DNA from 3 places in the Arthrobacter sp. Hb9-2 genome. Region 2 is predicted to be linked to each of the others. Evidence: predicted binding sites of a transcription regulator. Region 2 holds the regulator's gene; each other region holds the start of a gene.

Evidence for each region. Region 2 encodes HrcA, which represses chaperone genes, less so after heat shock. Its sites were predicted from a motif close to TTNGCACTCGNNNNNNNCGAGTGCNAA; they were not measured.
Region 1: a site for HrcA is predicted at 5,554-5,580, ahead of groL (chaperonin GroEL). Genes of this name have one in related genera too.
Region 3: a site for HrcA is predicted at 2,362-2,388, ahead of groES (co-chaperone GroES). Genes of this name have one in related genera too.

What each region holds. Positions count from the first base shown of each region.
Region 1 covers NZ_JBNHGJ010000050.1:3,944-13,880, forward strand. Annotated here, with positions in the region: gene AC5RV1_RS19800 (threonine/serine exporter family protein) at 1-974, shown strand, start outside; gene AC5RV1_RS19805 (siderophore-interacting protein) at 1,034-1,873, opposite strand; gene AC5RV1_RS19810 (uracil-DNA glycosylase) at 1,888-2,658, opposite strand; gene AC5RV1_RS19815 (DUF3263 domain-containing protein) at 2,785-3,114, shown strand; gene AC5RV1_RS19820 (LytR C-terminal domain-containing protein) at 3,165-3,809, shown strand; gene AC5RV1_RS19825 (cold-shock protein) at 3,991-4,197, shown strand; gene AC5RV1_RS19830 (ABC transporter substrate-binding protein) at 4,233-5,474, shown strand; gene groL (chaperonin GroEL) at 5,757-7,385, shown strand; gene AC5RV1_RS19840 (ABC transporter substrate-binding protein) at 7,485-8,795, opposite strand; gene AC5RV1_RS19845 (RNase H family protein) at 9,069-9,937, shown strand, end outside.
Region 2 covers NZ_JBNHGJ010000001.1:147,368-157,304, reverse strand. Annotated here, with positions in the region: gene AC5RV1_RS00745 (PhoH family protein) at 1-420, opposite strand, end outside; gene AC5RV1_RS00740 (GerMN domain-containing protein) at 777-1,736, shown strand; gene AC5RV1_RS00735 (16S rRNA (uracil(1498)-N(3))-methyltransferase) at 1,755-2,537, opposite strand; gene dnaJ (molecular chaperone DnaJ) at 2,540-3,667, opposite strand; gene hrcA (heat-inducible transcriptional repressor HrcA) at 3,746-4,759, opposite strand; gene AC5RV1_RS00720 (DUF3097 domain-containing protein) at 4,936-5,790, shown strand; gene AC5RV1_RS00715 (DUF4870 domain-containing protein) at 5,958-6,377, shown strand; gene AC5RV1_RS00710 (2'-5' RNA ligase family protein) at 6,435-6,938, shown strand; gene hemW (radical SAM family heme chaperone HemW) at 6,939-8,168, opposite strand; gene lepA (translation elongation factor 4) at 8,205-9,937, opposite strand, start outside.
Region 3 covers NZ_JBNHGJ010000040.1:24,092-34,028, reverse strand. Annotated here, with positions in the region: gene AC5RV1_RS18515 (THUMP-like domain-containing protein) at 1-1,029, opposite strand, end outside; gene AC5RV1_RS18510 (hypothetical protein) at 1,083-1,460, shown strand; gene AC5RV1_RS18505 (DMT family transporter) at 1,385-2,320, opposite strand; gene groES (co-chaperone GroES) at 2,545-2,841, shown strand; gene groL (chaperonin GroEL) at 2,919-4,529, shown strand; gene AC5RV1_RS18490 (dihydrofolate reductase family protein) at 4,876-5,478, opposite strand; gene AC5RV1_RS18485 (ATP-dependent DNA ligase) at 5,565-7,088, shown strand; gene AC5RV1_RS18480 (acyltransferase family protein) at 7,249-9,327, shown strand; gene guaB (IMP dehydrogenase) at 9,558-9,937, shown strand, end outside.

The sequences.
Region 1 (9,937 bases), on a different contig from region 2:
ACGAGGCGATCCGCCGGCTGGATGAGGCCATCACCAGCCCCAAGCCCTTTCCGCGCTGGATGGTCACCGTGGCGTTCGGTACGTTCGCGGCCGTCTTTGTTGGAGTCCTGGGCGGCGGACCGGTGTCCTCGGCGATCGCCTTCGTGGCCAACATCGGAATCAGCCTGCTGGCCCGCCAGCTGGGGCGCTGGCGCGTCCCGGACTTCTTCATCACCGCCAGTTGCTCCTTCGTGGTGACACAGCTGGCGCTGGTGCTCTGGCAGTTCGGGCTGACAACCTCCCCGGCCATCGTGGTGGTGGGCGGCATCCTCCTGCTCCTGCCGACAGGACGCCTCGTCTCGTCGGTGCAGGACGCCATCAACGGCTTCCCCGTGACGGCAGCAGGACGGTTCCTGTCAACACTGCTGACGTTCGGCGCCATCGTTGCCGGTATCGCCGTCGCCTTCGTCGTGGGTGAGCTGACCGGGATGCAGCGCATCGATGTCACCGAAACCTTCCCGCCGGCCTACGACCTGTGGGTCCTGGTGATCTTTGTGGCGGTGGCCGTGATGGCGATTGGCATCACCGAACAGACCAGCTGGCAGCTCCTGCTGCCTACAGCGGCCGTGGGAGTGGCCGGTTACCTCGTCCTGCTCGCGGCCGGCCAGCTCGGCGTGGGTGACCGCTTTTCACCGGCCCTGGCCGCCGTGGTCATCGGCCTGTTGGGGCGTGTGGTGGCCCTTAGGATGGGGGCGCCGCAGCTGGTGGTTGCCGTGCCCGCAGCCCTGATCCTGCTGCCCGGCCTGACCATCTTCCGCTCCATGTATGTGCTCACCATCGAGGAAGCCGAGATCCTGCTCGGCGCCGGCGGAATGCTCAATGCAGGTGCCATCGTGCTGGGGACAGCGGGCGGCATTGTCCTCGGGGACACCCTTGCCCGGCCGCTGACGCGCAGCCTGGCGAGCAATGAGCGGCGGCGCGCCCGCCGCCGCTGACAACGGGACAGGGGCTGGGGGGCCAGCGCCTGCATGGATCCTGGCTGGATCTGACCTGGCTAGATCTGTCCCACCGGCAGCTTTTTCTCGGCCTGGAACACATCCTCCACGCGGCCCTTGGCCCAGTAACCCGAGAGGGAGACCTGGCTGCGTTGCAGGCCCCGCTGGTCGAAAAAGACTCCGCGCAGGGCCTTCATGTAGCCCCGCTCGCCGTGGGCGAAAACATCCACCCGGCCCGCGGGCCATTCGGCCTGTGCGACGGCCTGCACCAGGAGGTCGCTCTCGCCGGCCGGGACGCCATTGCGGGTGAGCCAGTGGATTTTCACTCCGGCGGGGGCAGCGATGGTTTGGATCTCGGCGTCGGAATCCACCTCCACAAAGGCCAACCCTTCCGCTTCCGGCGGCAGGGACTCCAGGCATGCCGCAATCGCAGGCAGCGCGGCCTCGTCGCCGGCATAGAGGTACCAGTCCGCGTCCGGTGCCGGGTTGTAGGCGCCCCCGGGGCCAGTAAAGGTCAGCGAGTCGCCGGGCTGGGCCTTGGCAGCCCAGGGGCCCGCGAGGCCCTCGTCACCGTGGACCACAAAATCAATGGCGAGTTCGCGGGCCGCAGTGTCCACCCAGCGAAGGGTGTAGGTCCGGGTGAAGGGCCACTGTTCCCGGGGCATGATCTCCCGGATGCTCCACAGGTCCAGGGGGGAGGGATAATTCACGCCGGGCTGGGGGAAGACGATCTTGACGTAGCGGTCGACGTAACCGTTGTTCACGAAGTCCGCGAAGCCGTCCCCGCCGGCCACAATTCGAACCATATGCGGGGAAAGCTCTTCCCTGCGCAGCACGGAGAGGTTGATCTGCGGACGGCTTTTCTTGGTGGCGCTGGTAGCGGCGGGAAGGGTGCTCATAAGGCAAGCCTAAGCTAGGGTGCTGCGGGGAGCTCCCAGGTTACGCCCAGGGCACCCTGCGCAATCAGGAGTTCGTTGACCCGGCTGAAGGGCCGGGACCCAAAAAAGCCGCGGGATGCGGACAACGGGCTGGGGTGGGCGCTCGCCACAGCAGGGGCCCCGTCCAAAAGGGGGCGGACGCCTTCGGCGTCCTTTCCCCACAGCACGGCAACCAGCGGCATCCGGGACCCGCTCCCGTCCCGGCGTTGGGCGACCGCCGAGACCGCCGCCGTCGTGATCTTCTCCCAGCCCTTGCCGCGGTGCGAGCCGGCGGAGCCCGCCCGCACCGTCATCACGCGGTTCAGGAGCAGCACGCCCTGGTCCGCCCAGGCGGAAAGGTCGCCATGGACTCTGGCCGGCAACCCGAGATCGGATTCCAGCTCCCGGTAGATGTTCGCCAGGCTCCGGGGGATGGGCCGGGTGCGCGGATCCACGGAAAAGGACAATCCCACCGCGTGCCCCGGGGTCGGGTAGGGATCCTGGCCCACGATCAGGACCTTAACTTGGGCGAGCGGCTGCCGGAAGGCCCGCAGGACGTTCGACGGCGCCGGCAGCACCTGGTGCCCGGCTGCCACCTCGTCGGCGAGGAAGGTGAGCACCTTCCGAAGATCGTTTTCGACGCCCGCCAGGGCAGCGGCCCAGTCGGGAGCCATAAGCTCACCAAGCGGGAGCTGCGCCAACTCGCCGAAACCGGCTCCCCGAGCCGGCTCCTGCTCGAGTTCGAACAAGGCATCTGATTCAAACACGGTCTCATTCTTGCAGGGCAGACTATCCGGGCGCAGGCGGGCCCTTCGCAGCGCCAAATGACAATGCTGTTATTCGTCCGTAGCATGGGGGTCAGACATTTTTCGTAACCAGCTAAGGAGTACGCCGTGGCGGAACCAGCCCGGGAGCACCTGCCGGAGCAGGAACCCCGGCCGTCCCTCCTGGCCGACTTCAAACTCCGGGAGTCGCCGCTGAGCGAGCGGGACCAGCAGATGCTGGCCCTGGAGCGGCAGTGGTGGAAGTACGCCGGTGCCAAGGAACAGGCCATCCGGGAGCTTTTCGACCTCTCCGCAACCCATTACTACCAGCTGCTCAACGCACTGATCGACACCGAGGATGCGTTGGCCCACGACCCCATGCTGGTCAAGCGGTTGCGTAGACTACGTACGTCGCGTCACCGTGCACGTACTGCACGGCGCCTGGGGTCCGACGCGTAAGACGCTCAAGCTGAGCCTTCAGCAGCAATCAACAAGGATGTCGTTCCATCATGACCAAATACGCCCGCGATGAATTCGACAAGGTCCCTGAGACCGCGTCGCGACAAGGTGTCCACCGCACGGCTTCCGCCCCGTCACGGGTACGGCTTTGGCCCATTCTTGCGGTGGGCATGGCCGCACTGGCCATTGGACTGGTGTCCTTCCTGATCCTTCCCAAGCTCGGCTTCAGCGCGCCGGGCAGCCAGGCCGCTTCGAGCCAGGAGGCATCCCCTCTGGCCGGCACCGGTTCCACACCTTCCGCCACTCCGGACGTTTCTCCGGAACCCTCTGCAGAGGCATCGCCCTCTGCATCCGGTGAGCCCGAAACCAGTGCAGAAGCCGAACCGGAACCAAGCGCTTCAGACCCTGCTCCCGTGTTTATCGACAAGGCGCAAAGCGTCGCCATCTACAACGCCGCCGGGACGGCAGGGCTGGCCAGCCGGGTTGGCGGGACGGTCCAGGCGGACGGCTGGACTCTGGGACAGGTGGGTAACTGGGCAGGTTCCCCGCAGCAGGCCTCCGTCATCTTCTACCAGGGGGCAGACCAGTTGCCCAACGCACAGGCCCTTGCGGCGCTTCTGGGTATTCCCACCGTCGTCAACAGCACGGATTTCCAGGTACCGCTGGTTGTGGTCCTGGGGCCCGGCTACCGGTAAGCAGTGCGCCGCTAAGTGGTGTCCAACTGCAGGGTCACGCCTCAATAACTATCGAGGACCGGCCAAGGCCATCCCGGTGCCACCGGCACTGAATTGGCTAGAGTGAGTTTTCAGGGTCCGTTCATGCCGGCAGGCACACAGCGGCCGGGGGCGTCCGGAAATAACGGAAAGAGTGGTCAGCATGGCACTGGGAACCGTCAAGTGGTTCAACGCTGAAAAAGGCTACGGCTTCATTACCGTTGACGGCTCGGGCGATGACATTTTTGTCCATTGGTCCGCCATCCAGGGTGAAGGTTACCGGGCCCTCGACGAGGGCCAGCGCGTGGAGCTCGAAGTTGGCGAAGGCGAGAAGGGCCCGCAGGCGGAAAGCGTCCGGCCGGCCGGGTGAACGATCTGATCCTTCGTCCTGGAAACCTCCGCCGGATGCTCGTCACGGCTGCCGCCTGCTCCACCCTGGTGCTGACCGCCTGTTCCGGCGTCACCGGAAACGCGCGGGTGGAAGCCGCAGAGGCTTCTGGCGACGGTACCCTGCGGGTAGGCCTGATCCTGGACAACACAGGGCAAAACGGCTTCCTCAACGCCCCGCAACTGGCCGCCGCCGAGCTTGCCGTGCAGGAGGTCAATGCCGCCGGCGGACACAAAGGCAGGCCGGTGGAGCTCCTGCCCACCGACGCGGGGCAGGATGTGGCATTACAGGCCCAGGCGCTGGTTGCCGCGAAAGCGGACGTCGTCATCGGCCCCACCGATTCCAGCCATGCCGCAGCGGCCATCGACGTCCTCTCCCGCGCCCGGACTCCGCTTATTTCACCCGCCAACACGGCCGCCGGGCTGAGCAACATCAGTAGCGGCGGCTATTACTTCCGGACCGCATCGGCCGATGTCGCACAAGGCCCGGTACTGGTCAAGATGGCCAAGGACGCCGGTGCCACCTCAGTGGCCGTGATGTACCAGGAAGGCTCCTACGGCAAGGACCTTTCCGCCGCCGTCGCCGCTTCTGCCAAGCAGGCTGGTGTGGAAGTGCTGGCAACTGCCGCCTTCACGCCGGGTGACGCCGGCAGCGCAGCCGATGCTGCCGGCAACGCCGACGCGGGCGCCGTCATTGTCATCGCCCGTGATGGGGCGCAGGGTGCGCTGGCAGAACTGGCAAATTCACGTGTTGACGGGAAGCTGCTCATCCTCAGTGACGGTGCCTTCGGCCGGTACGGGTCAGGGGTGGCAGCCGGCTACTTGGAGGGCGCCCGGGCGGTGGTTCCCGGCCAGCTCCCTGACGCCGACTTCCAGGCAAGGCTCCTGACGGTGGACCCGGGCCTCAAGGACGTGTCCTTCGCCGCCGAAGCCTATGACGCCGTGACCGTTGCCGCCTTGGCTGCCGTGAGGGCACAGGACGACGCCGGCCGGTCTATCGCCGCCAACCTGATTGCCGTTTCGGGAGGAACAGCGGAAGGATCGTCGGGCGGAGCTGCTGCGGAGGCGTGCCAGTCCTACAAGGACTGCCTGGCACGTCTGAAGTCCGGGCCGGATGCCAATTACGACGGCGTGTCCGGGCCGATTGCCTTCGACGCCAACGGGGACGTCACGGCAGCCACCTTCACCGTCTTCACCTACGGGGCCGAAAACAACCCCGTAATAAGCGGCCACGAGACGGCGGGGCGGGCTTCGAACTGATCGCAGCCGCCGCTGCCGGGAGGTACTGTTTTGCGTCCCTTTCGCTTGCACTCTCACGTGGGGAGTGCTAATTATTGAGTTAGCACTCTGACGTACCGACTGCTAAAGCAATGCTGGTTCCGGCCTGCGGCGCGCGGCACCGGTCGAGGAGCGAAGAAACACCTAACTGGAGTGAGATCCGCACCCGGAGGCATACAGAGGCCAACGGCAAAGGATCGTCCGTCGCGGGCACTGCAGCGAAGGTTCATTCTTAACGACTGTCCCGAAAGGACTATTGCCGTTATGGCCAAGATCATTGCATTTGATGAAGAGGCACGCCGCGGCCTTGAGCGGGGCCTGAACATCCTCGCCGACGCCGTTAAGGTCACCCTCGGCCCGCGTGGACGCAACGTCGTCCTCGAGAAGAAGTGGGGCGCCCCCACGATCACCAACGATGGTGTTTCCATCGCCAAGGAGATCGAGCTGGACGATCCCTACGAGAAGATCGGCGCCGAGCTGGTCAAGGAAGTTGCCAAGAAGACGGACGACGTCGCTGGCGACGGCACCACCACGGCTACCGTGCTGGCACAGGCACTGGTGAAGGAAGGCCTGCGCAACGTTGCGGCCGGCGCCGACCCGCTGTCCCTCAAGCGCGGCATCGAGAAGGCAGTTGAGGCCGTCACGGCCGAACTGCTGAACTCCGCTAAGGAAATCGAAACCAAGGAAGAGATCGCCGCTACGGCGTCCATCTCCGCCGGCGACGAGGAAATCGGCGCCCTCATTGCGGAAGCCCTGGACAAGGTGGGCAAGGAGGGCGTTATCACGGTCGAGGAGTCCAACACCTTCGGCCTGGAGCTTGAGCTCACCGAAGGCATGCGCTTCGACAAGGGCTACATCTCCGCCTACTTCGTCACCGACACGGAGCGCCAGGAAACGGTCCTCGAGGATCCGTACATCCTGATCGTCAACTCCAAGATCTCCAACGTCAAGGAACTGGTTGCTGTCCTTGAAAAGGTCATGCAGTCCAACAAGCCGCTGCTGATCATCGCCGAGGACATCGAGGGTGAGGCACTTGCCACCCTGATCGTCAACAAGATCCGCGGCACCTTCAAGTCCGTCGCCGTCAAGGCTCCGGGCTTCGGTGACCGCCGCAAGGCGCAGCTTGCCGACATCGCCGTCCTCACCGGTGGCCAGGTCATCGCCGAGGAAGTTGGCCTCAAGCTGGAAAACGCCGGCCTGGAACTCCTGGGCAAGGCACGCAAGGTTGTTGTCACCAAGGACGAAACCACCATCGTCGAGGGTGCAGGCGACGCCGACCAGATCGCAGGCCGCGTATCCCAGATCCGCGCCGAGATCGAGAACTCCGATTCGGACTACGACCGCGAGAAGTTGCAGGAGCGCCTGGCCAAGCTGGCCGGCGGCGTGGCAGTCATCAAGGCCGGTGCCGCAACCGAGGTTGAACTCAAGGAGCGCAAGCACCGCATCGAAGACGCAGTGCGCAACGCAAAGGCTGCTGTTGAGGAAGGCATCGTCGCCGGTGGCGGCGTGGCCCTGATCCAGGCCGGTGCCAAGGCATTCGCCAACCTGCAGCTGTCCGGCGACGAGGCAACCGGTGCGAACATCGTCCGCGTTGCCATCGATGCACCGCTGAAGCAGATTGCCTTCAACGCCGGCCTTGAGCCGGGCGTTGTGGTGGACAAGGTCCGCGGCCTGCCCGCCGGCCACGGCCTGAACGCAGCAACCGGCGAATACGTCGACCTGCTGGCCGCCGGCGTGAACGACCCCGTCAAGGTAACCCGCTCTGCCCTGCAGAACGCGGCCTCCATTGCCGGCCTGTTCCTCACCACCGAGGCAGTTGTGGCCGACAAGCCGGAGAAGAATGCTGCTCCGGTTGGCGGCGGCGACGACATGGGCGGCATGGGCGGCTTCTAGCCTTCCCGCCGGGCCAGTCCCGCACGCACCACACGCAACAGCGGCCCCCTCGCTTGAGGGGGCCGCTGTTGCATTTGTCGGGGTTCTGCAGGACAGGAACTACTTCCTGGCGCCGGCCAGCATTCCTTCAACTTCCTTCTTGAATGCTTCGGCAGCCGCCTGCGGCGTCAGGCGGTCATAGAGGACCTCGTCGGTGTACCGCTTGATCACGTTCTGCACGCTGCCTGCGCCTACCGGGGGAACGGGCGGCGCTTCCTTCATGTCAGGGGCGATGTCCTTCAGGAAGCCCACCACAGTGGTGTCGGCAGGCTTCAGGGAGGCTGTAATGCTGTCGACAATCTCCGGGTTGGTGGGCACGCCCCGGTCGGTCATAAGAATGGCGCCGGCATCCGGGCTGTTGGCCAGGTAGTTGATGAAGGTGGCCGTGGCTTCGGGATGCTTGGTCCGTGAAGAAGCGGACCAGAACATGGTTGGCTTGTAGTACATGCCGTTACTTTCCGCCGAGCCGTCCTTGCTGGGCGCCCGGAGCATCTTGATGCTGCTGCCAGTGGTGGCTTCGAGGGAGCCGAGCTGGTTTGTCCACCACCACGCCATGCCCACCCGGTTAGTGCCGAAGAGGCTCTCCTCAAGGCCGGCACCGGAGTCCTCCGTGGCCACCGTCGCCGGCGGGCTCGCCTTGGAATCGCGCTGTTCCTTCAGGCGCTCCCAGAAGGAGGCGGCCGTTTTAGTGTCGAAGTCCAGCTTGCCGTCCTCGGAGTAAAGGTTCTCCCCATGCTGGCGGAGCCAGATGATCAGGTCCGCCTCATTGCTGCCGTAGGCCGCGCCGTAGTTCTTGCCCTCTCCTGCAGCGCTGATCTTGGACGCGGTCTCGATGAATTCGTCCCAGGTCCACTTGGTGTCATCGGGCAAGGGCACGTTGGCTGCCTCAAAGACCTTCGTGTTCGCCATAATGACATAAGCATTCTGGCCCGTGCTCAGCCCATACTGGGCATCGTCGTACTGGCCCGAGGCCAACGCCTCCTTGTCCAGCTTGGAGGTATCGATTCCCTTCTGCTTGGAAAGGTCCAGCAGGGCTCCGCGGCCGCCGTACTCGGCAATGTATTTCTGGTCCATCTGGATGACATCAGGGGCATCGTTGGCGGCCGTTTTGGTAGCCAGCTTGTCCCAGTAGCTGGCCCACTCGCCGGGTTCGGACTCGATTTTGATATTCGGGTGCTCTGCCTCGAAAGCGTCGATGACCTTTTCGGTTTGCGCATTGAGATACTCGTTGCCCCACCAGGCAAATCGCAGGGTCACTTCCTCGTTGCTGCTGGGGCTGGTGGACGCACCACAGCCGGTTGCGAGGAGGGAGAGCGCAAGTGCTGCCGCGCCGAGCTGGAATTTCCTCCGGCTAATGGTTGGAATCGTCATTGATGTGCCTTCCTTGGTCTGCTGAACTTGCTTCCCCAAGGTCTCCCCGTCACGCGTCGTCGCTGACAGGCTTCAATTGAGAAAGCGTTTTCTCGTATAACGTCCGATTGTGCCGGTGCTTTGAACCCTGCGTCAAGAGGTTTTCGGTAAACGCTTTCCTTCGGCGGTCTTCTATGCTCTTCCTGCCGACGTCCGTTCGCTATGCTGAAGCCGCTCTGAGGGTTCGGAGGAGCCCGCATCCGCATTGTCACCGACTTCTGGCAGGATGGACCGGTGACAATTACTGCAGCGGCCGACGGTTCGGCTTTGGGAAACCCCGGCCCGGCTGGCTGGGCCTGGTACGTGAATGACGATTGCTGGCGGGCCGGCGGTTGGCCGCATGGCACCAACAACCAGGGCGAGCTGATGGCTGTCCTGGATCTGCTGCGGGCCACCGCGCACCTTCGCCACGAGGACCTGCACATCCTCTGCGACAGCCAGTACGTCATCAACTCGATCACCAAGTGGATGCCTGGATGGAAACGCAAAGGCTGGCGGAAGGCGGACGGCAAACCGGTGCTGAACGTCGATCTGCTGAAAGAGCTGGATCGGGAGCTCGCGGGACGGAAGTACAGGTTCGAATGGGTCAAGGGGCACGCCGGGCATGACCTGAACGAAGCCGCCGATGAGCGGGCGCGGGCCGCTGCGACCGCCTATCAGCAGGGGGTGGCGGCCAGATCGGGACCAGGGTTTCCCGGCGCCCACCCTGCGCCTGCTTCCGTTACGCATGCAGCCGGCAGAGCCCCTGCCGCCGGTGAACCCCCGGAAGCCGCCTCCGGCGAACCTGACCTCTTCAGCCAGCAGGACATCACCCAACCGGGGACCACCCCAGCGGGGACCATCCAACCGGAGAGCACACGGCGGAGAGTTGCCCGGCAAGATGCCACCCAGAAGGAACCCGCCCCAGAGAAATCGGCCGCAGGGGAAGCCGCCCAGTTGGACTTTACCCAGTTGGACTTCACCCAGCTGGACGGCGCTTTTGACCTTGCGGGGGCGGCAGGCCAGGCGGAAACAGCCCCGCCCGAAGCGCTTGTGGAAGAGCTGGAGCGCGAACTGCTCGGACCCCTGGTGCGCGGCGACATCGGCAGGACAGCTGTCCTGCT
Region 2 (9,937 bases):
GGTTTTGGGACGGATGGTCTTGCCACGGCTGGACAGGATGTCGTGGGTCAGGACATCCACGGGATTCTGCATCGACTGCGAGCGGAGGAGGGCCACGAGCTGCTGCAATACAGCCGGGCTGATGACCGTGCCGCGGGCAACGAGTCCGCGGACCTCATGGAGGAGCCGCATAATCCGCGGCACATCAGCCGCCGGTCCGCTGATGGAAAGCTCATTGCCGCGGACGTGGAAGTTCACGTCAGGAAACTGTTCCTCGATGAACCGCAACGCTTCATCATGGCTGCCCAGCGATTGAACCATCTGGTCCGAGTTGTCGAAAAGGACTACTTCGGTCCGGACGCCGGGGAGTGTATGGGGAAACTCCCCCGCTGCGCCCTCGCCTGTGACGAGCCTGCGCTTTCCGTTAGCTGATTCAGTCATGGTGCTGGCCCGCAGGCCTGTGATCCCCTCGATGTCGAAACAATAGCTGTTAGCTGATTTGCGGCGGCTGGTGCCGTTGCTTCCAGCGGTACCTTCCATCCTACGCCAGCAGGCACACCAGACCCCATACAGCAATGGGGCGCCGGGACGGCTCCCACCGGCACAAGGCGTGTTTCGCGTCATTAGGTATCAACTTCATATCGGCCTCATATCGTTCCAGTTGCAGTTGGACCGCGCAGCGCATCCCGGCGCTTCTGCTCCCCGGGGCTGTGTAATGCTGGAAATCCAGCGTGGTGCTGGAGTATCAAAGCCGACCGGGGATCGGCTACCCGACAGGAAAGGACAGGGCAATCAAGTTGCCGGAAACCGCAGCGCCCCGCCGGGCCCGAGGTGCCTTTAGCGGCGCCCGTTCAGCGGTCCTTGCCGGTCTCCTGATCACGGTCCCTGTCCTGGCAGGCTGCATCGCAGCGCCGGAGCCCTCCCCCACCGGCACACTGTCCTCCAGCACTCCCGCCCCGGGAATTACCTCCGGTGCCCCGTCCACGAGTGCACCCCTGGAGACTACCCAGTCCTCCAACAAGGCCCCCGTCTACTGGATTGGGCGCAGCGACAGCGATGTCTTCCTCTACCGGGAGTTCCGGGACGTTCCGGAGCAGGAGAATCCCGTGACCCGTGCCCTGCGCGCCATGATGTCTGAAAAGCCCCTGGACCCGGACTTCTTCACGCCGTGGCAGAACCCCAAGCAGCTGGCCACGTCCATTTCCGGCAAGGACGTCATCACCGTGGACGTGTCGGAGGATGCCTTCAACAGCAATCTTGACGCCGACATGGCGGCCCGGGCCATCCAGCAGCTTGTCTACACGGCTACCGCGGCTGCTGCGAGCTCAGGGCTGATTGATTCCGGGCAGCAGATCCGTGTCCGGATCCTCGTGGACGGACACACCGACTACGTCGCTTTTGACCATGTGCAGCTGGGGTCACTCATGGCCCGTACCGCCGGGCTGGTGGCTCCGGTCTGGATCATCGACCCGCAGGAAAACGTGGAAGTGGCCGACGGCAGCGTCAAGATCACCGGACGAAGCACCCTGCCCGGCGGCAAGCTGCGCTGGCAGATCCTGCGGTCCGGAGACAACGGAGACAAAACCCCTTTCCTGACGGGAGAAACAACGGCGGCTGCGGATCCCGCGCAGGCCGGGGTGTTCACCTTGGCCCTGACGCTGCCTGAGGGCGACTTCGAACTTCGGGTTGCCCAAACTTCGAACGCGGACGGCCAAGTGGACGGAACCGAGGACACCCGAAGCTTTCAGGTCCGCTAGCCCCGCCCGCCGGGCGGCTCAAACTGTGGGAGCCGCCCAGCGGCCCAGGACGTCGCTGGCAAGAACGACGGCGGCAGGACCGGCCGTTGATGAGCGCAGCACGTGGTGTCCCAACAGGGCGGTGACGGCACCCCGGCCGCAAAGCCTTGTCACTTCACGCTGGCTGATCCCTCCCTCGGGTCCTACGATCAGCAGCACTTCGCGCACGCCGTCAGCGGCCCCGGGCGGGAGCCAGGATTCCAGGACGGACCGCAGGGGCCGCACCGCGTTCTCGTGCAGGATAACGGCGAGGTCGGCCGCCTCCACCGCGGAGGCCAGGCCGGCGGTGTCGACGGCGGCACGCACTTCAGGGATCCAGGCACGACGGGCCTGTTTGGCGGCGGCAGTGACAACGGATTGCCATTTTGCGTGGGCCTTGGCGGCCCGGTCACCTTTCCAGCGTACGATGGACCGCTCTGACTGCCACGGGATAACAGCGTCGATGCCCAGTTCAGTGGCCGTCTCAACGGCCAGCTCATCCCGGTCGCCCTTGGCCAGGGCCTGGACCAGCACCAGCCTGGTGCCCGGCCGGTCCTCAACAACCACCGAGGTGCATTCCACTTCGAGCCCGGAGGAGGAAGCGGCGGTAACCTTGCCGCTCATGCGGGTACCGGCGCCGTCAACGATGTCCACGGCTTCGCCTGGAGCGAGCCGCTTGACCGTAACCGCATGCCGGGCCTCGGGTCCTTCCAGGACGAAGACACCTTCCGGCACCATCCCGTCCAGGGACCCGGCCGCAGTGAAAAAGACGGGGTTGCTCACCGCTACAGGTTACCGAGCCGGTCCCGGAGCTTGGCGAACATGCCACCGCTGGCAGCAAGCTTGCCATCCGTAATCTGCTCGCCGCGAAGCTTGGCCAGCTGGCGCAGCAGGTCCTCCTGCGCCGGATCGAGCTTCGCCGGCGTCTCGACCTGGAGGTGAACCTTCAGGTCACCACGGCCGTAGCCGCGCAGGTGGGTGACACCAAGGCCGCGCAGCGTGATGATCTCTCCGGACTGCGTGCCGGCCTTCACGTCGATCTCCTGCGGCCCATCGAACGTTTCGAGGGTCACGTCGGTTCCCAGGGCAGCTGCCGTCATGGGGATGTTCAGGGTGGCGTGGAGGTCGTCGCCTTCGCGGACGTAGGTGGCATCGTTGTTGACGCGGATTTCCACGTAGAGGTCACCGGTGGGGCCACCGGCGGGACCGGCCTCGCCCTGCCCGGACAGCTGGATGCGCGTGCCGGTGGCGACGCCGGCGGGGACCTTGATGGTCAGGGAACGGCGGCTGCGGATCCGGCCCTGCCCGCTGCATTCGTTGCAGGGGTCCTTGATAACGGTTCCGAAGCCTTCGCAGGTACCGCAGGGCGCGGCGGTCATGACCTGGCCGAGGATGGAACGCACGGCCCTCTGGACCTGGCCGCTGCCACCGCAGATGTCGCAGCGCTCCGGATGGGTTCCGGGACGGCAGCACGAGCCATCACAGGTGGGACAGACCACTGCCGTATCCACTTCGAGCTTCTTGTTGACCCCGAACACCGCGTCGCGGAGTTCGATCCGGACGCTGATGAGCGCGTCCTGCCCGCGCCTGACCCGTGACGCGGGGCCGGTGGTGCCGCCGGCGCCGAAGAATGTGTCGAAGATGTCCTGGAAAGCAAAGCCCTGGCCGGCATACGCTCCCCCGCCGAACCCGTTGTCCGTGCCGTTCTCGTTGCCGGTGGTGTCGTAGACCCGCCGCTTTTGGGGGTCCGAGAGAACTTCGTAGGCGTGGGTCACTGCCTTGAAGCGGTCCGCAACATCCTCACCGGGGTTAACGTCCGGGTGAAGGGTCCGGGCCAGCTTGCGGTAGGCCTTCTTGATCTCTTCTCCGGTGGCATCCGGTGAGACTCCAAGGACTTCGTAGTGGCTGCTCAAAGTTCGTATCTCTTCCTTGTTGTTTTGCCTGCAGTCTTACTGCATCACTGCTGGGCGCTTTTGGGCGCCGTCATGCGGTCAGGGCCCCAAAATCCGTGACAGGTAACGGGCGACAGCCCTAACGGCTGCCATGGTGGTGGGATAGTCCATCCTGGTAGGACCCAGCACGCCAATCTTGGCGACGCTGTCCGGGCCGTAGCCCGTGGCCACAACGGATGCTTCCGCCAGGCCGTCATAGGGGTTTTCACGGCCGATGCTCACGGCTACGCCGCGGTGATCCTGCGCCATCTCGCTCAGCAGGCGCAGCATCACCACCTGTTCCTCAAGCGCCTCCAGCACCGGCCCGATGCTGAGCGGGAAGTCAACGTTGGAACGGGCGAGGTTGGCCGTGCCGGCCATCACCATACGGTCTTCGCGGCTGCTGTGGGCCAGGCCCTCCAGTCCGTGCGCCAGCGCCTGGGCTGCCTGCCGCTGTCCCGGGGAGACACCGGACACCACTGCGGGCAGGGAGTGCCCCAGTTGGGCCAAGGGGGTCCCGGCGAGGGAGCCAAGGAACCTGGCGCGCAACGCAGCGAGGGCTTCATCCGCCAGGTCCTGCCCGACGTCGATAACGCGCTGTTCCACCTTGCCGGTGTTGGCGATCAGCACCACCAGCACCTTCCGCGGTGCCAGGAGAACGAATTCGATGTGCCGGATCAGTGCTCGGTTAAGGTGCGGATACTGGACAACCGCCACCTGGTTAGTCAGCTGGGACAACAGCCGGACGGTCCGTTCCAGGACGTCGTCGAGGTCATCCGAGCCCTCAAGGAGGGACTGGATAGCCCGCCGCTCCGCCTGGGACAGGGGCTTCACAGCGGAAATCTGGTCGACGAAGAGCCGGTAGCCCTTGTCTGTGGGGATGCGGCCCGCGCTGGTGTGGGGCGCCGTAATCAGCCCTTCGTCCTCAAGCGCGGCCATGTCATTGCGGATGGTGGCGCTGGAGACACCAAGATGGTGCCGCTCTACCAGGGCCTTGGACCCGACGGGCTCGCGGGAGTGGACGTAGTCCTCCACGATGGCCCGCAGTACTTCCAGTTTGCGTGGCTCGCTCACTCTCCACCTCCATCCAGGGTTCGGGGCAGGCGTTCCGCCCGCACCGTGACGCTACAGCGGTTAGCACTCGACATGCCCAAGTGCTAACAGTCTATTATGACTCACCCCGTTGTTAGCATTGGTACCGCTCCGGGCGGAATTCCCGGCCGTGATCTAGCGCGAGGCGGAGTGATTCGATGCATTACCAGAACTGGGGAGCCCAGGACCTTTCCGCGCCCGCCAAGACGCAATTGCCCGAAGTGCCCGTAGAACGGGGCATGGTGCTGGAGGACGTGCAGTCCGGCTGGGTTGGCGCAGTGACCCGGGTGGAGAAATCAGGCGGAATGCATGTGGTGGCACTGGAGGACCGCAACGGAAAGTCCCGCTCCTTCCGGCTGGGCTTCGGGTTCCTCCTGGAAGGCCAGGCGATCCGACTGATGCCGCCCGCTCCGCGGCCGGCCGCAGGCACGGCGACAGCCGCCGGCAGGACGGCCTCGGGTTCTGTCCGCGTGGCAGGCCAGAGAGCCCAGGTTGCCAAGGCGAGCCGCATCTGGGTCGAAGGAAAGCACGACGCCGAACTCGTGGAGAAGGTGTGGGGAGATGACCTTCGGGTGGAGGGCATCGTCGTCGAGCCGCTGCACGGCATTGATGACCTCGCGGCCGCTGTGGCCGGCTTCAAGCCGGGGCCCGGCAGGCGCCTGGGCGTGCTGGTGGACCACCTGGTGCCCGATTCGAAAGAGTCCCGCATTGCCGATGCCGTGATGGCATCTCCCGGTGCCGCGGGGAATGTACTGATTGTGGGACACCCCTACGTTGACGTCTGGCAGGCCATCCGCCCGGCTGTCCTGGGGATCGAGAAGTGGCCCGTGGTGCCGCGCGGGCAGGACTGGAAAACAGGCATCCTCGCAGCCTTCGGCTGGCCCCACGAAACCAAAGAGGACATCGGTCTGGGGTGGCAGAAGCTGTTGGGCGCCGTCCGCAGCTACGCGGACCTGGAAGCGTCGCTGCTGGGAAGGGTGGAGGAAGTCATCGATTTCCTCACGGTTCCCTGAAGCCCCGTCAAACCTCATTGCCGCGCGCCTGTTCCTGCCCCGTGTTGGGACAGGCATCACCGCTGCACCCAGTATTCTTGATACTGCAGTGTCTGCGGATCGCAGCACCGGCAACAGTAGACATGGCATTCTTAGTCAGCACCATTGCACTTTCGAAGGAACAGACTGTGGCAGAAAACGCACGTGAGCACAGGGACAGCCAGGGCGGCCAGGGCCGTTCGGAGTACCACGGCGTTCCGGCAAATGCGCTGCCCCTGACGGCCAGCGAGGACCGGCAGTGGGCCACCCTGGCGCATTTTGGCGGCATTTTGGGTTGCGTTCCTTCCCTGCTGATCTACCTGATCTTCCGTGACCGGGGCCCGTTTACCGCCCAGGAGTCCAAGGAGGCGCTGAACTTCAGCCTGCCGCCCACCATCGCGGCAGTGGTTGCCAACATCCTTGTCTTCGTGCCGGTGGTCGGCAACATCTTTGCCGTCATCGCAACACTGATCTGGATCGCCCTCACATGCTTCTCGGTGGCCGCCGGCATCCACGTCAACAAGGGCCAGCCGCACCGCTACCCGTACAACCTGCGCTGGATCAAGTAGCGCAGGCAGACCCCGCTCCCCTGCAAACGGTCCATCAGCGTCCGGCATGATGGGTGCATGCGCAGCGTCGAGTTGACCTTCGGGGAACCCACCGATTCTTCAATCAGGACGGATTGGGCCCGCCTTCTTGAAGCCGGCCTGCCGAGCCTGGCCACGCATACCTCACCGAGCAACAGGCCACACATCACCCTGGCGGCAGGCGACAACCTGGATCTCGGGTCCGCGGCGGAGGATCTGTGGAGCGGCCTGCCGATTGACGTCCGGTTTTCCGGTTTGGTGGTTTTTCCTGCCGGTTCCGGCAAGTACGTGCTGGCGCGCCTGGTGGTGCCGGCGGCGGGTTTGCTGCAGATGCACGCGCGGCTGCATCAGCAGTGCACGGGGGCTTTTGCCAATACCGTGCCGGATGCGTGGACACCGCACGTCACCCTCGCGCGCCGGATTCCAGGCCACCTGCTCGGAACCGCCATGGATGTCCTGGACGTGCTGACACAGGGAGAGTGCACCGCAGCCCGTCTCTGGGACAGCCCCACCAGGACCACCACCACCCTCGGCGGCGAATAATCAGGCTGGGAGTACGCGGCGGACCACCGCATCCGCCAGCAGCCTGCCTTTGAGGGTGAGGACAAGCCGTCCCCGGAAGGCTTGGGCAGGCTCCACCAGGCCGTCGGCAATCAGGCCTGCGACCTCGTGCCGGCCGTCAGCACCAAGGGAAGAAACCTCAAGACCGGACTGCAGGCGCGCTTCGAGCATCACCCGCTCCACGTTCCGGGTTTCCAGGTCCAGCGTCTCCCTGCCGGCAGCCGGCGAAAGGCCCTGCGCCAAACGGCCGGCATAGGCAGTGGGGTGTTTGACGTTCCACCAACGGACCCCGCCCACATGTGAATGCGCGCCCGGCCCGATTCCCCACCAGTCATCGCCGCGCCAGTAGGCGAGGTTGTGGCGGCAGGCCTGGTCCGGCGTGCGGGCCCAGTTGCTGACCTCGTACCAGCCGAGGCCGGCTTCGGTGATCAGCTGGTCGGCGAGTTCATACTTGTCGGCGTGGTCGTCGTCGTCGATTCCGGGGACTTCACCCCGGCGGATCTGAGCGGCGAGCTTGGTACCGTCCTCCACGATCAGCGCGTAGGCGCTGATGTGGTCAGGTTCGTAGGACAAGGCGGTCTCCAGCGAGTATCGCCAGTCTGCGAGGGACTCCCCCGGTGTCCCGTAGATCAGGTCGAGGCTGACTGCGAGGCCGGCCTCACGTGCCCATTGCACCACCTGCGGAACCCGGCTGGGCGTGTGCGTGCGGTCAAGTACCTTGAGCACATGCGGAACGGCAGACTGCATGCCGAAGGAGATCCGGGTGAACCCTGCGTCCTTCAAGATGGCAAGGGATTCGGGCGTGACCGAATCGGGGTTCGCCTCCGTGGTGACTTCAGCGCCGTCTTCGATGCCCCACTGGTCGATGGCCCGCCGGAGAATCAGGGCAAGGTCGTCTGCGGGAAGCAATGTAGGTGTGCCCCCGCCGAAAAACACGGTGCTCAGCCTGCGCGGGGGAAGGCCGGAGTCCGTGAGGACCTTGGCCGCCATCGACACCTCTGAAGCGGCCGTGCCGGCGTAAGCGTCCTGGGAGGCGCCGCCGCCGAGTTCCGTGGCAGTGTAGGTGTTGAAATCACAGTAGCCGCAGCGCACTGCACAAAACGGGATGTGGACGTACAGCCCAAACGCCCGGTCCGCCGAACCGTCCACCGCCTGGGCGGGCAGCAGACCGTCCGACGGCGCCGGGTCGCCGAGGGGAAGGGTGCTAGGCATTGCAGGGGCCTCCGGTGTTGCCGGACGCTGTGTTCACTACTTCTTGGCCTTGTCCTTGGACTCGTCTGTGGTGAGGGCGGCGATGAACGCTTCCTGGGGGACCTCAACCCGGCCCACCATCTTCATGCGCTTCTTGCCTTCCTTCTGCTTTTCCAGCAGTTTGCGCTTACGCGAGATGTCACCGCCGTAGCACTTGGCCAGCACGTCCTTGCGGATGGCGCGGATGCTTTCGCGGGCGATGATCCGGGAGCCGATAGCCGCCTGGATGGGCACCTCGAACTGCTGGCGGGGGATGAGCTCGCGCAGCTTGGTGGTCATCATGACGCCGTAGGCGTAGGCCTTGTCGCGGTGGGTGATGGCGGAGAAGGCATCCACCTGCTCACCCTGGAGCATGATGTCCACCTTCACCAGGTCGGCCACCTGGTCGCCGTCGGCCTTCCAGTCCAGGGAACCGTAGCCGCGGGTCTTGGACTTGAGGATGTCGAAGAAGTCGAACACGATCTCGGCCAGCGGCAGTCGGTAGCGGATTTCCACCCTGTCCTCGGACAGGTAGTCCATGCCGCCCATAACGCCGCGCCGGCTCTGGCACAGTTCCATGATGGCGCCGACAAATTCGTTCGGGGCCAGGATGGTGGCGGACACCATTGGCTCGCGGACCTCGGAGATCTTGCCGGAGGGGTATTCGCTGGGGTTGGTCACGTGGACCACCTTCTTGTCCTCCAGCGTCACCTCGTATTCGACGTTGGGCGCCGTGGAGATCAGGTCCAGGTTGTATTCACGTTCCAGCCGCTCGCGGGTGATTTCCAGGTGGAGCAGACCCAGGAAGCCAACGCGGAAGCCGAAGCCAAGCGCTGCGGAGGTCTCCGGCTCGTAGACCAATGCGGCATCGTTGAGCATCAGCTTCTCCAGGGCATCGCGGAGCACCGGGTAGTCCGTTCCGTCCAAGGGATACAGGCCGGAGAAGACCATCGGCTTTGCATCGGCGTAGCCGGGGAGCGAATCGGCGGCCGGCTTGGCGAGGTTTGTCACGGTGTCGCCAACCTTGGACAGGCGGACGTCCTTCACGCCGGTGATGAGGTAGCCCACTTCGCCGACGCCCAATCCCTTGGACGGGGTGGGCTCCGGGGAGCTCACCCCGATCTCGAGGAGTTCATGGGTGGCCCGGGTGGACATCATCTGGATGCGTTCGCGGGGGTGCAGCATGCCGTCCACCACACGAACGTAGGTGACCACGCCGCGGTAGGTGTCGTAGACGGAGTCAAAGATCATGGCACGGGCGGGGGCGTTTGCATCGCCTTCCGGGGCCGGAAGGTCGCGAACGATCTTGTCCAGCAGTGCTTCGACGCCCATGCCGGTCTTTCCCGAGACGCGAAGGACATCCTCCGGGTCCCCGCCGATCAGGCTTGCCAGCTCCGCCGCGTACTTTTCGGGCTGGGCCGCCGGGAGGTCGATCTTGTTGAGGACCGGGATGATGGTGAGGTTGTTTTCCATCGCCAGGTACAGGTTGGCGAGGGTCTGGGCCTCAATGCCCTGTGCTGCGTCGACCAGGAGGATCGCTCCTTCGCAGGCTGCAAGCGAGCGGGAGACCTCGTAGGTGAAGTCCACATGGCCTGGAGTGTCGATCATGTTCAGCGCGTAACTGGTGCCGTCGAGTTCCCACGGCATACGGACGGCCTGGGACTTGATGGTGATGCCGCGCTCACGTTCGATGTCCATGCGGTCCAGGTACTGAGCCTTCATGTCGCGGGACTGAACGACGCCGGTGAACT
Region 3 (9,937 bases), on a different contig from region 2:
CGCCTTGACGTTGTACGGCATGACGTCCAGCACTTTGTAGGCCCGGGCGAAGGGGGTGTCCACCAGCTGCGGTGCGCAGATGTAGGCGATGTGTTCATCCACCAGGTGCCCGCCCAGCTGCAGCGCGACGTCGGCCACCAGCCCCGCGCGGATCACCGCACCGTCCGGCTCGTACAGGTAGCCTTCCACCGGACCCACCTGGGCTGCGGGTCCTGCGCCGAAATCCTCGCCGCTGGTCAGCTCGGCCGCACCTTCGCTACCCAGGACCAGCGCTGCCCTGCGGACTCCGGGCCGCCGGACGGCGTTGAACCACAGGGCCACTTCGGTGACATCCCCGGACACTGAAACCCACTGGGCTTCGCAGTCTGCGGGCACGGAATCATGCGGCATCCCCGGCCCCATTTTGACGCCGACCGCGCGGCCGGAAGCCGCCAGGGACTGAACAAAGGACAGCGGCGGCGAAAAGGCTTCCGGGTCCCAGATGCGCTTGGTTCCGGAGGTGGAGGTGACCCGCCGCGCAGGATCCAGCCAGACGCCGTCGATCCCGTCCAGCGGAACGGCGGTGGCATCTGCATGGACCACGGTGGCGTTGGGGAAGGGGATGAGGTTCACCGTGGCGCAGGCGGCGGTGGTCTCGTCCATTTCCACCGCGGTCACGGTGATGTCCATCGAAGCCAGCGCCAGCGAGTCGGCGGCAAGGCCGCAGCCCAGGTCCACCACGTGCTTGATGCCCGCCTCCGCGAACCGCTGGGCGTGCCGGGCGGCCACGTTGAGCCTGGTTGCCTGCTCCAGGCCGGCCTGGGTGAACAGCATGCTCCGGGAAAACTCACCGAACTTGGCTTCGGCCCTGGTCCGGAGCCTGGACTGGGTCAGGACGGCGGAGACCATCGCGGGGGAGTGCCCGGCCTTGCGCAGGGCCGAGTTGAGTTCGAACGACGTGTCCTCCTGGTAGGGCCCCAAAGACGCCAAGAGGTCCCATCCCTCGGGGGTCAGGAGCGGCGCGATCTGGTCATGGGGAGCTTGAGACATGCGTTCCAGCCTAGTGGAGGAGGGTCCGGCGGGATGCGGATAGTGTTGAAAGCATGGAAGAGAGCGCAGGCCCCCAGCAGTCCGGAGAACCAGCCAGGGACAGGGGCCCCGCCAGATTCGCCCGTCCGGCACTGATTGCCGGATCCCTGGTGACGGTAGTGTGCATCGGGCTCCTGGCGGTGATCTTTTTCCTCGATACGTTCAATGCCACTGTCTACTCTGTGGGTGGTGACGACATCGCCGGTGACACCCAGGAAGCGCGGGACATCCGGGGGCTTTACGACGGCGCCCGTGCCGGCAGCATCGCCGTCCTGGTTGTTGCCCTGCTGACGGCTGCAGGGGCGGCGGTGGTGCTTTACCGGGGGCGGAACTCGTCGGCCGGTGAGGGTGAGGGCGGGGATGACGTCGACTTCGACGACCTGGGACGCTGAGGCGCCTTTCCGCCTGCGCTGGTGAGCAGCACCCCGGAGATGACCAGGACGCCGCCGAGCACCTGCGCCACAGTGACGGGCTGGCCCAGGGCCACTGTGATGATGGCGGTGAACACCGCGATGAGGTTCAAATAGTTGCCGGCGTTGGCCGCGGTGGTCCGCTTGAGGGCAAGGTTCCACAGCAGGTAGGAGCCCAGCGAGGGAAACAGTGCAATGAACGCCAGGGACCAGCCCTCAGAAGGGGTGCCCGGCAGGCCGGCGCCGGCCACGAGGGCGAGCGGGCTCAGGACCACGGCCGCCATCGCCACCTGCACCGCTGTGGAGGTGATGGCGGGAATGCTCAGCCTGCGGGCGATGATCGTATACAGGCCCCAGACGGTGATGGCCCCAAGGATCAGCAGCTCGCCCTTGTTGATGGAAAACGTCAGCAGGCGCTGCAGTTCGCCGCCGGTGAGCACCAGCAGGACGCCCAGCAGGCCCAGGCCGATTCCCATCCAGCTCAGCGGGCGCGGCCTGTCCCGGAGGAGGACCACGGCCAGCACCATGATCAGTGCCGGGTTCGCGGCGGTCACCAGGGAGGCGTTCAGGGCAGACGTGTGCTGCAGGGCGCTGTACAGCAACAGGGTGTAGCCGCTCATGCCCAGGGAACTCAGGAGCAGCAGGACCGGCCAGCGGCGCAGGACAGCCCGCCAGTCGGGCCGCTCCACGGCGTGGGCCAGCACCAGCAGCGGCACTGCGGCCAGCACCCATCGCCAGAACGTCAGCTGGAGTGGCTCCATAGTCTTCATGGCAGCCTGGCCGACGACAAAATTGCCCGCCCAGAAAAGGTTGGCAAGGATCAGGTATACGGCAGCTCGCACCGCTCAAATCTACATGTGGAGGGTTCGCGGATGACGAAACGCTGGCACTCGCCTTGACCGAGTGCTAACCCTTACATAGAGTCTTCATTAGCACTCTCCCTAGGAGGGTGCTAACACATGAAGAGCTGCCAGCCAGGCTGCTGCCGGCACCGCGACGACGGTATGCCAGCCAGGGCGGAAAGCTTTCCAGTCCACGAATTTGCTGACGAAAAGGAGAGGTCCGAGTGTCGGTCTCTATTAAGCCTCTTGAGGATCGTATTGTTGTCCGCCCGCTCGAAGCCGAGCAGACCACGGCTTCCGGCCTGGTTATCCCGGACTCCGCGCAGGAGAAGCCCCAGGAAGGCGAAGTTGTTGCAGTAGGCCCCGGCCGCTTTGACGACAACGGCAACCGCGTCCCGCTCGACGTTGCCGAGGGCGACGTTGTTATCTACTCCAAGTACGGCGGAACCGAAGTCAAGCACAGCGGCACCGAGTACCTCGTACTGTCCGCCCGCGACGTCCTGGCGATCGTCGTAAAGTAACTCCCCGGATCCCCGTGCCGCTGGTCATGCGTTCTGCTGGTCAGCTGCGCGGGGTTCTGTCTTGAAAGGACAAAACCATGGCAAAGCAGCTTGCGTTTAACGACGCTGCCCGCCGGTCTCTTGAAGCCGGCATTGATAAGCTCGCCAACACCGTCAAGGTGACGCTCGGTCCGCGCGGCCGCAACGTCGTCCTGGACAAGAAGTGGGGCGCTCCCACCATCACGAACGACGGCGTCACCATCGCCCGCGAAGTTGAGCTGGACGACCCGTACGAGAACCTTGGCGCCCAGCTGGCCAAGGAAGTCGCCACCAAGACCAACGATGTTGCCGGCGACGGCACCACCACGGCAACGGTTCTGGCCCAGGCCCTGGTTAAGGAAGGCCTGCGCAACGTAGCGGCAGGTGCCGCTCCCGGCCAGATCAAGCGCGGCATCGAGGTTTCCGTTGAAGCCGTTGCCGCCCGCCTGCTGGAGAACGCCCGCCCCGTTGAAGGCACCCAGGTAGCCAGCGTTGCAGCCATCTCCGCCCAGAGCGAAGAAATCGGTGAGCTCCTCGCCGAGGCATTTGGCAAGGTTGGCAAGGATGGTGTGATCACCATCGAAGAGTCCTCCACCACGCAGACCGAACTGGTCCTCACTGAGGGCATGCAGTTCGACAAGGGCTACCTGTCCCCGTACTTCGTCACCGACGCAGAGCGCCAGGAAGCCGTCCTCGAGGACGCCCTCATCCTGATCAACCAGGGCAAGATCTCCTCAGTGCAGGAGTTCCTGCCGCTGCTGGAAAAGGCGCTGCAGAGCTCCAAGCCGCTGTTCATCATCGCTGAGGACGTCGACGGCGAGGCCCTGTCCACGCTGATCGTCAACCGCATCCGCGGCACCCTGAACGTTGTTGCCGTCAAGGCTCCGGGCTTCGGCGACCGCCGCAAGGCCATGCTGCAGGACATCGCCACCCTCACCGGTGCGCAGGTTGTCTCCCCGGAACTGGGCCTGAGCCTGGACACCGTTGGCCTTGAGGTGCTGGGTACCGCCCGCCGCATCACGGTCACCAAGGACAACACCACCATTGTTGACGGCGCCGGTTCCGCAGAAGACGTGGCAGCACGCGTTGCCCAGCTCCGTGCCGAGCTGACCCGCACCGACTCCGACTGGGACCGCGAAAAGCTCCAGGAGCGCCTGGCCAAGCTGGCCGGCGGCATCGGCGTCATCAAGGTCGGCGCAGCCACCGAGGTTGAGCTGAAGGAAAAGAAGCACCGCATCGAGGACGCTGTTTCCTCCACACGCGCTGCCCTCGAAGAAGGCATCGTCGCCGGTGGTGGCTCCGCCCTGATCCACGCCCTCAAGGCATTGGATGAGGACCCGGCTGTCAAGGCTCTCGAAGGCGACGCCGCCGCTGCAGTGGGCATTGTCCGCCGCGCGCTGGTCCAGCCGCTGCGCTGGATTGCCCAGAACGCCGGCTTTGACGGCTACGTCATCACCGCCAAGGTTGCCGAGCTCGAGACCAACAACGGCTTCAACGCCAAGACGGGCGAGTACGAGGACCTGATCGGCGCCGGCGTCATCGACCCCGTCAAGGTCACCCGTGCGGCCCTCCGCAATGCAGCCTCCATCGCAGCACTGGTTCTCACCACCGAGACCCTTGTTGTGGAGAAGCCTGCCGAGGAAGACGAGCACGCAGGCCACAGCCACTAGTCCCCACAGGGACGTGGGCCCAGCCCTATAGTCACAAAAAACCGGTCCGGCATCGCTGGGCCGGTTTTTTGGTGCCGTCAGACGCTCCATCACGTCCCGCAGCATCGGGCAACCCTCCATCACCTTTGGGTGAACCCAAGGCGCCGAAAGCATATGCCTGCGGGAGCACCGCCGTCGGACTTCATCAGTTAGTGATGGAGCGATGAGCCAAAAGCCGCAGGAGCTGATGGGGCGTTGGATTGAAAACTGCAGGAGCTGATGGGGCGTTGGATGGAAAACGGCCGGAGCCAAATATCACCGGCGCCGTGGACAAGACCAGTTCGTCCACCCGCCCGGGCCTTTCCTATCACATATCCGCCATGTCCTGCGTCTTAACCTCACCGGCGCGCTCGTACACCAGCGACACCGCCCCTTTCGGGAAGCTGCGGGCGGGCTCGGCGAGGCGGAACGAGGCGGGGATGGTCCCGGCGTCGAACAGGCGCTTGCCCTGCCCGAGCGTGACGGGGTAAAGCCAGAGGTGGAGGCGGTCCAAAACGTCTGCAGCGAGCAGTGAACGGATGAGGACGCCGCTGCCAAACATGTGCACCTGGTTGTACTCCTCACGGAGCCGGCCCGCGGCGGTGGCGTCCGGCAGGACTGTCGTGCCCGCCCAGGCCGGAGCGGTCAGGGTGCTGGAAACAACGAACTTCGGCACCCGGTTGAGCGTGCCGCCGATGTCGCCGGACTGGTGCGGCCAGTAGCTGGCGAAGATGTCGTAGGTCTTCCGGCCGAGAAGCAGGGCATCGATGAGGCTGATCTCGGCCTCGATGGCAGCCTCAGCCTCGTCGTCGGATACCGGCATCTGCCAGCCGCCCAGGTCGAAGCCGCCCTCGGTGTCCTCTTCGCGGCCGCCCGGTCCCTGGTAAACGCCGTCAAGGGTCAGGAACAGGTTCGCAACGATGATTCCCATGCGTCCAGTCTGGAACTGCCCTCCGCCGGTGTCCAGCATCGCCCGGCATCCGTACCCGGCATCGGCCGGCGTGGCACACTGGTGCCATGCTGCTCGATGAGCTTGTGAGAACTACGGATGCCGTGGCGTCCACGCGCTCCCGGCTCGCCAAGGTCGATGCACTCGCAGATCTGCTGCGCAGGCTCGAGCCCGCTGACATCGCCACGGCGGTCGGCCTGCTGACCGCCAGGCCGCGGCAGGGACGGGTAGGGGTCGGTTGGCGCGGCATGTCAGCGGCCATGGGGGAGCCGGCCGCTGAACCGAGCCTGACCGTCGCCGACCTCGACGCTGCGCTGGACCGGCTGCTCGTCACCTCAGGCGCTGGATCTGCCGCCGAGCGCGCCGCGACCCTCCGGACGCTGACGGCGGCCGCCACCGAGCGCGAGCAGGCCTTCATCGCCGGCGTGCTGCTCGGCGAACTGCGTACCGGTGCACTCGAGGGCGTCCTCACCGATGCCGTCGCCCGCGCCGCCGACCGGCCCGTCGACGCCGTACGCCGCGCGGCCATGCTCTCCGGTGATCTCGGCGAAACCGCAATGCTGGCTATAACGGGCACGGCGGCCCAGCTCGCCGCCGTCGGCCTGGTGGTCGGCCGCCCCGTGCAACCCATGCTCGCCTCAACCGCGGCCAGCGCCGGTGCCGCGCTGGAAGTCACGGGGGAGGCATCGGTGGAATACAAGCTCGACGGCGCGCGCATCCAGGTGCATCGCCTCGGCGACGATGTGCGGATCTTTACGCGTACCTTGGCCGAGGTAACCCACCGGCTGCCCGAGGTGGTCGAGGTGGTGCGCCGCCTGCCCGTGCGGGATGTGATCCTCGACGGCGAGACCCTGGCCCTCAACGAGGACGGCGGCCCGCGGCCGTTCCAGGAGACCATGTCACGGTTCGGGGCGGACGCCGCGCGCGACACCTTGCTGCACCCGTGGTTCTTTGACGTGCTGCACGTCGACGGGCGGGACCTGCTCGACGAGCAGCTGATGACCCGCATCGAAGTGCTCGAGCGCATCGCTCCCGGGTATCGGATTCCCGGGGAGATCACGGCGGATGCGGCCGTAGCTGAGAAAGTGGCCCTGGATGCGCTGGCCGCAGGCCATGAGGGCATCGTTGTGAAGGCGGTTGGATCGGCCTACGCGGCGGGCCGTCGGGGTTCCAACTGGGTCAAGGTGAAGCCGGTGCTCACGTACGACCTGGTGGTGCTCGCGTGCGAATGGGGGTCAGGACGGCGCACCGGGCTGCTGTCGAACCTGCACCTGGGAGCCCTCGACCCCACCGGCGAGTTCGGCGAACCCGGCGGTTACGTCATGGTGGGCAAGACCTTCAAGGGCCTCACCGACGCCCTGCTGCAATGGCAAACCGGGCGCTTCCAGGAGCTCGAAGTGCGGCGAACGGCGGGCACCGTCTGGGTGGAACCCGTCACCGTGGTGGAGATCGCGATCGACGGCGTACAGTCTTCTTCGCGCTATCCCGGCGGAATAGCCCTGCGGTTCGCACGCGTCAAGCGCTACCGCGACGACAAGACGGCTGCCGAAGCCGACACCATCCAGACACTGCGGGCGCTGCTGCGTTCCTAGCTGGAAAAGGAGCCCCCGGGCGCGCCCGACTGCGCCGAAGTTACGGCCAAGGATGGGTCCGCGAGGTGCTGCGACATCATCCAACGCGCGGTACCTGGCCTGGAAAATACCCCAGTTGGGTAGAATTGATGTTTTGCCTAGCGCCTGTGAGGTATTTTTTGTGTCAGTAGCGAGAACAGCGGTTGCAGCCGGACCGCCTTCCGGAGCCGATGCCAAGAGCCGGAAACCAACGTTCCGGCCGGAGGTCCAAGGGCTCCGGGCCCTCGCCGTCCTGATGGTGGTTGCGTACCACGTCTGGCTGGGCCGGGTGTCCGGCGGGGTGGACATTTTCCTGCTGATTTCGGCTTTCTTGCTCACGCTTTCCTTTGTCCGTAAAGCGGAATCAGGGCGCCCCTTCGGGCTCCTGGGACATTGGCTGCACCTGTTCAAACGGCTGCTGCCGGCCGCCGTTGTGGTCATTCTCGGTATCCTCGCCGGGACGTGGCTGATCCTGCCGCAGAGCCGCTGGCCACAGGTGCTGGACCAGGCCTGGGCGTCGCTGCTGTACAACCAGAACTGGCTGCTCGCTGATACCGCTGTGGACTACTACGCTCAGGACCATGCCGGCGCCAGCCCGCTCCAGCACTTCTGGTCGCTGTCCATCCAGGGCCAGGTGTTCATCCTGTGGCCGCTGATCTTCGCCGGCACCGCGGCGCTGCTGGCGCTGGCGCGCCGCGTCCCGGCACTTAACAGGGCGAACTACCGGGGGCTGCTGGCGCTGGTTTTCGGCACGGTCTTCGCCTTTTCGCTGGCCTACTCCGTGGAGCAGACCGCCACCAACCAGGCGTACGCCTACTTTGACACCAGGGCCCGGCTTTGGGAGTTCGCACTGGGGTCACTCCTGGCACTTGCGCTGCCCTACCTCAAGCCTGCCCGGGCCCTGCGGGTCATACTGGGCTGGGCGGGGCTGGCGGCCATGGTCTCCTGCGGCCTGCTGCTGACCGTGGACCGGTCCTTCCCCGGGTACGTCGCGCTGTGGCCCACCCTCGCCGCGGCTGCGATCATCGTTGCGGGACAATCCGGCAGCCGTTACGGTGTGGACACGTTCCTGGGCAGCAAACCCATGGTGGCGCTGGGGGATAACTCCTATGCACTGTACCTCTGGCACTGGCCCGTCCTGGTTCTTGCGCTCGCCGCCACCGGCGTGGACGCACCCAACCTGGCCCAGGGACTGGGCATCGTCGGCGCATCGGTCGTCCTCGCTGTCCTGACCACCCGGTTCGTTGAAAAGCCGCTCCGCGACTGGCACTGGCCCAAACGCCGGGCCTGGCGCACCGCCGTCGTCATTGTTGCCTGTGGGGCCATCCTGGCCGGTCCCGTGGCCGTCTGGCAGACCACGCTCACCGCAGAGGAAAGCGCGACGGCGGCCCAGCCGCGCGAGCTCACGCCCGGGGCGGCGGCCCTGAACCCGGAGCACGCCCCGGTGCCCGATCCTGACGCCAAGATCATTCCGGGGCCGGCCGCGCTGGACAACGACTGGGCCGGCATCCATGCCCCCTGCACCGGAGCCAATGCCACCAGCGACCCCATCCTCGAAGGATGCCGGCAGGAGGTTCCGGAAGGGGAGGTCACCAAACGCATTGTGGTCCTTGGCGACTCCCACTCCCAGCAGTACCTGGGTGCGCTGGCGCCCATTGCCGCAGCGCGGGGCTGGGAACTGGTGACGCTGCTGATGCCGGCGTGCCGCTTTGGCGCCGAGTCGGTGGAAAGGAACGCGGAATGCAATGCCTACAGCCAGGCCAGCGCCGCCTACGTCCTGGAACACAAGCCCGACGCAGTGTTCACGGTGGCGTCGCTGACCCATGAGGAAGCCCCGTTCGAAACCGAAGTCCCGGGTTACCTGGAGGGCGTCCGGCCGTTTGCTGACGCCGGGATCGAGATTATCGGCATCCGGGACAACCCCCGCTTTACGTTCAACATGCCCGAGTGCATCCAGCGCAACGGCCCGGACGCCCCGGAATGCAGCGTGTCCCTGGAAGAATCACTGGTGGACCCCTCTCCGCTCGAAAACTACTCGGGCCAGGTTGAGGGGCTGCACCTGATGGATCTGAGCGACTTCATCTGTGCCCGCGGCATCTGCCCGGGCGTGGTGGGAAATGTGTACGTCTACAAGGACGACAACCACCTCACCCGGACCTACGTGGAAACCATGATCCCCATGTTCGAACAACGGCTCCTGGCCGCGACCGGCTGGAACTGACGGCTCTACAGCATCCCGCTGTGGGGCTGCCGTTGGTGTGGTTGCTCACATTGCCGGCATGGAATAGGGGGATCGGCGCCGAGGTTCTAATATTTACTCAACACTTTCTGAACCCGGGGCGCCGCACGCAGCGGTGGTCCCGATCTTCTGCACAGGCCAGTCCCGTAATGACGGGCTGGTCATCGGCTGCAACCCCTACCCGCACAGCAACCATGGTAAGAGGCGCATTCATGACCGAGCCCGAACACAACCCCTTTGGCTTCATCGGCCTGACATATGACGACGTCCTGCTCCTGCCGGGCCACACCGAGGTCATCCCTTCCGAAGCGGATACCTCCTCCCGGATCTCCAAGCGCATCACTGTGCAGACCCCCTTGCTGTCCGCAGCCATGGACACCGTGACGGAGTCCCGGATGGCCATCGCCATGGCCCGCCAGGGCGGCCTGGGCGTGGTGCACCGCAACCTGTCCATCGCCGACCAGGCGGACCAGGTGGACCGCGTCAAGCGCAGCGAGTCCGGCATGATCACCAACCCGCTGACCATCCGGCCCGAGGCAACCCTGCGCGAGCTGGATGACCTCTGCGCCCAGTACCGCGTGTCCGGCCTGCC